Regions from separate parts of the Brevibacillus ruminantium genome, predicted to be linked through region 1. Evidence: riboswitches for the same ligand, from Rfam matches in the RefSeq annotation. Region 1 holds a riboswitch; the other holds the start of a gene.
What was found. Region 1 has a riboswitch for lysine ahead of NDK47_RS19060 (aspartate kinase). Riboswitches for the same ligand answer to the same signal wherever they lie in the genome.

Region 1 (2,205 bases):
GAGTATCGGAAATTCAAGATCAAGAGCGTCGAGGGGCCGGATGATTACGGATCGATGCGCGAAGTCGTGCGCCGCCGGTACACCCGCCTGTTGAAAGAAGACCAGCCACTCCCCGACCTGATTGTCATCGACGGCGGAAAAGGGCAGATCAGTGCGGCCATGGACGTGCTGGAAAATGAGCTGGGGCTCTATATCCCGGTATGCGGTCTGGCGAAAGATGACAAGCACAAGACGGCCCAGCTTCTTTATGGAAATCCTCCTGAGCCGGTTGAGCTTAGGCGGGACAGCTACGAATTTTACCTGCTCCAGCGCGTGCAGGATGAGGTGCACCGCTTTGCCATCACCTTTCACCGGCAATCCCGCACCAAGACACTCCTCTCTTCCCAACTGGACGAGATTCCCGGCATCGGAGAGAAACGGCGCAAGCTTCTGTTCCAGCATTTTGGCTCTCTGAAAAAAATGAAGGAGGCCACTGTGGAGGATTTCCGTCAGGTGGGGATTGGAGACAAGCTGGCCCGGGAGATACTTGCTCACCTCAGGGGTCTGGATACGTAGCGAATCTTCAAAATACTATTTGAACACCAGGAGCATGCGTGTTATAATCCCTTTCAAACAGAATAGTAGCCTCACTTCCCTTATGGAGTGAGGTAGAGGCGCGAAAACCATGAGTACCTCCCTGAGATCGGGCATCGCTGACGGGCAGTGGAAAGGGGGATTCGCCGAAGTACAAAGAGAGACCCGCTCTCTTTCGTGCTGGGCCTGTGTTGAACAAATACAGGACTGTCATCTGTGCAGTATCCCCTACTGTCAGATGGAGAGCTATCTCACGAGCCTGCAGCGTGCTTTTGAGACAGGGTATGTCCTGTCATGTCCAAGCCAGCTTCGGCTCGCGTAGTCCAGGGAAGGAGGAACCGATATTGTCTACGGATGAATAGGCAACGGCAGGTTATATCCTCGTCGTTGCTTTTTTAATAGGAAAACTGATACATGAATGGCGTTTGTTCGATGGACGCATTATCGGACACATTATCGAAGAGAGACAACCGTCTTTTAGGAAAAGGGAGAGAAGCCGCATGGGGTTGGTCGTGCAAAAATACGGAGGCACCTCCGTTGGAACTGTTGAGCGTATTTTTAAAGTGGCAGATCGGATTGTTGAATATAAAGAAGCGGGTCATGATATGGTGATCGTCGTCTCCGCGATGGGCAAATCGACAGATGTTCTGGTAGACATGGCGAAACAGATATCTCCGTATCCATCAGAGCGCGAGATGGATATGCTGCTGGCAACCGGAGAACAGGTGTCAATTTCCCTCCTGGCGATGGCGCTGCATCAGCGCGGGTATGACGCCATTTCTCTGACGGGCTGGCAGGCAGGAGTTGTGACAGAATCGATCCATGGCCGGGCGCGGATCAAAGAGGTTCAGGCGGAGCGCATCCAGAAAGAACTGGCGAGGGGCCGGGTTGTGATCGTAGCCGGGTTCCAAGGGATCAGTGACGAAGGGGAAGTGACAACACTGGGACGCGGTGGCTCGGACACCTCAGCCGTTGCACTGGCCGCGGGACTGCAAGCAGATTGGTGCGAAATCTGCACCGATGTGGCTGGGGTCTATACGGCTGACCCGCGCGTCGTTCCGGCGGCGCAAAAGCTGGACAGCATCTCATATGATGAAATGCTTGAACTGGCTAATCTGGGGGCGGGTGTCCTGCATCCCCGCTCCGTGGAAGCAGCCAAAAAATATAAAGTGCGGCTTGTCGTCCGCTCCAGCTTTTCGACAGAAGAAGGTACGTACGTAGAGGAGGTAGCCAACATGGAAACAGGAAGAGTAGTTAGCGGGGTTGCCCATGATGAAGATGTGGCAAAAGTGACGGTTGTAGGCATGCCGGCACGCGTAGGAACCTTGTCACGCCTCTTCAATACGCTGGCAGACAATCAGGTAAACGTGGATATTATTATCCAAAGCTCCTATGACGCTGACGTGACGAACATCTCGTTCACCGTCGCCGGAAGCGACCTGCAAAAAGCTTTGAACACTTTGGCGGCCAATCAGACTGAGCTTGGCTTTGACAAAGTGGACTACGAGGAAGGACTGACCAAGGTATCTATCGTGGGAGCGGGCATGGTGAACAACCCAGGGGTTGCCGCCGAGATGTTCCGCGTGCTGGCCGAACAGGAGATCACGATCAAAATGGTCTCGACATCAGATA
Region 2 (2,205 bases), 1.7 Mb from region 1:
ATACTCATACACGTTTCAACAGAATGAGCAGGAAGCCCGTTGGCTTGCACGGCAGTGGGAAGAGGCGGGTGTCAAGGTAGAGGTGAATATTCTGCCCGTTCAAGAGTTTGCTTCCGCCGCCTATCTGGAGAAGGCTGACCTGATCCTTTATTACCAGGTGACAGATGACAATCGGGAGCTGTTTCTGCATGAGATGTATCTCTCACCGAAGAGTCTGCTGAGCCGATACTTGTCAACAGAGTTGTGTGAGACTGTGCGCCAGCAGATGCCCGGCATTATGCAAGAGGCGGCAGCGGAGAAGCGGATTGCCCGCCTCCTCGCCTTGGAGGATCAGCTCAAACAGGAGAGCGCCGTCTATTTCCTGTACCATCGGCATGAAAGCGCAACGTATCATCCCGCGCTAAGCGGCGTGACGCTCAATGCGCTCGGCTGGGTGCCGTTTAAGGATGTCTGGTTTCAAAGCAGAAATGATAGAATTGACAGCCGTGAAAATAGTCCCAGGTTGACAGAATTAACATAACATTGTAAACTCAAAAACAGAATTGAATAAGACCTCACTTGAAACAGTGAGGTAGAGGTGCGATATTTAACAGTCCTTAGACGGAGTTTGAGAAGGCAGTGATGCTAAGGAGAAGGAAATGTCGCCGAAGCTTGTAATATTTCTCGGTATTACTTGCTGGGTCTGCAGTTAAGAGCTGCAGGACTGTCTCAATAAATGACCTGATTTATTGAGTTGTGCTATCTCATATGGGAAAAGAGAGGTATGTTGGGCAACTATGTAATTAGTGCGACCTGAGTTTATCTCAGGTCGCTTTTTGCTTTCATAAAGCTCCCAAAAACGACAAAACAAAAGGAGATAAGTAATATGAAAAAACATTCACCCTTTATCGCTCTGTTCCTATCTGCCATGCTGTTGGTCGCTGGCTGTGGGACAAGCAACCCAACACAATCCGCTGCAACAGACGAAGGAACCTTTAAGGTGGGGATGGAAGCAGGATATGCTCCATTCAACTGGACGCAAATGAATGATGCCAACGGTGCTGTGAAAATCGACGGCAATGCCGAATATGCAGGCGGTTACGATGTAGAAATCGCGAAGAAACTGGCTGAAGGTCTCGGCAAAAAATTGGTGATCGTGAAAACGGAATGGGATGGACTCGTCCCTGCACTCACTTCCGGCAAAATTGATGCGATCATCGCCGGGATGTCACCAACCGCAGAACGGAAACAAACCATCGATTTCTCTGACAACTACTATAAATCCAACCTGGTCATGGTCGTGAAAAAAGGCGGAAAATACGAAGGCGCGACGTCGATCCAGGATTTCAAAGGCGCAAAAGTAACGGCTCAACTGAACACCTTCCATTACTCTGTCATCAATCAGATTCAAGGTGTCGTCCAGGAGCCGGCGATGGACAACTTCCCGGCAATGCGCGTGGCGCTCGAGTCCGGCATGATTGATGGATACGTCTCCGAGCGTCCGGAAGCCGTCAGTGCTTCTTCTGCCAACCCGAACTTTGCCATGGTCGAGTTTACGGATGGCTTCACGACCTCAGAAGATGACACCGCCATTGCGGTTGGCCTGAAAAAAGACAGTGAATATACACAAAAAATCAATGAAATTTTGAAAGGGATTTCTGAGGAAGAACGTACGAACATCATGGATGCTGCTATCAAAAATCAACCAGCAGCAAATTAATCGGATCGGAAAACCGGCTGCATCTTGTATGCAGTCGGTTTTATGACTGTAAACAGGCAGAGCGAATGGAGGAAAATGATGAGCGTTGACTGGGTTGTAAAAATCATTTCCGAAAACTGGCCCATGTTCCTTCGCGGAGCGGGAATGACCCTGCTCATTGCTTTAGTCGGAACAATGCTGGGTGCTTTGATTGGACTGCTGATCGGACTGATCCGCACGATACCCGTGCCGGAACGTGGAGTAAAAAAAGCGATTCTCAAAGTAGTAAACGCCCTGCTTTCCGTGTATATCGAATTTTTCCGGGGAACGCCGATGATTGTCCAGGCGATGGTCATCTATTACGGTTCGGCTTTGGCATTTGGCGTGGATATGGACCGGATTTTGGCAGCCGTCTTTATCGTTTCCATCAATACAGGTGCGTACATGGCCGAAATTGTTCGCGGCGGGATCATTTCCATTGAAAAAGGACAATTTGAAGCTGCTCATGCGATTGGGATGAATCACGT

Region 2: linked by a shared signal. The riboswitch ahead of NDK47_RS26960 (transporter substrate-binding domain-containing protein) and the one ahead of NDK47_RS19060 (aspartate kinase) in region 1 are both predicted to bind lysine.

The regions. Positions count from the first base shown of each region.
Region 1 is NZ_CP098755.1:3,830,977-3,833,181, reverse strand. It holds gene uvrC (excinuclease ABC subunit UvrC) at 1-555, shown strand, start outside; lysine riboswitch at 641-830, shown strand; gene NDK47_RS19060 (aspartate kinase) at 1,074-2,205, shown strand, end outside.
Region 2 is NZ_CP098755.1:5,513,517-5,515,721, reverse strand. It holds gene NDK47_RS26965 (ABC transporter substrate-binding protein) at 1-520, shown strand, start outside; lysine riboswitch at 565-749, shown strand; gene NDK47_RS26960 (transporter substrate-binding domain-containing protein) at 866-1,699, shown strand; gene NDK47_RS26955 (amino acid ABC transporter permease) at 1,778-2,205, shown strand, end outside.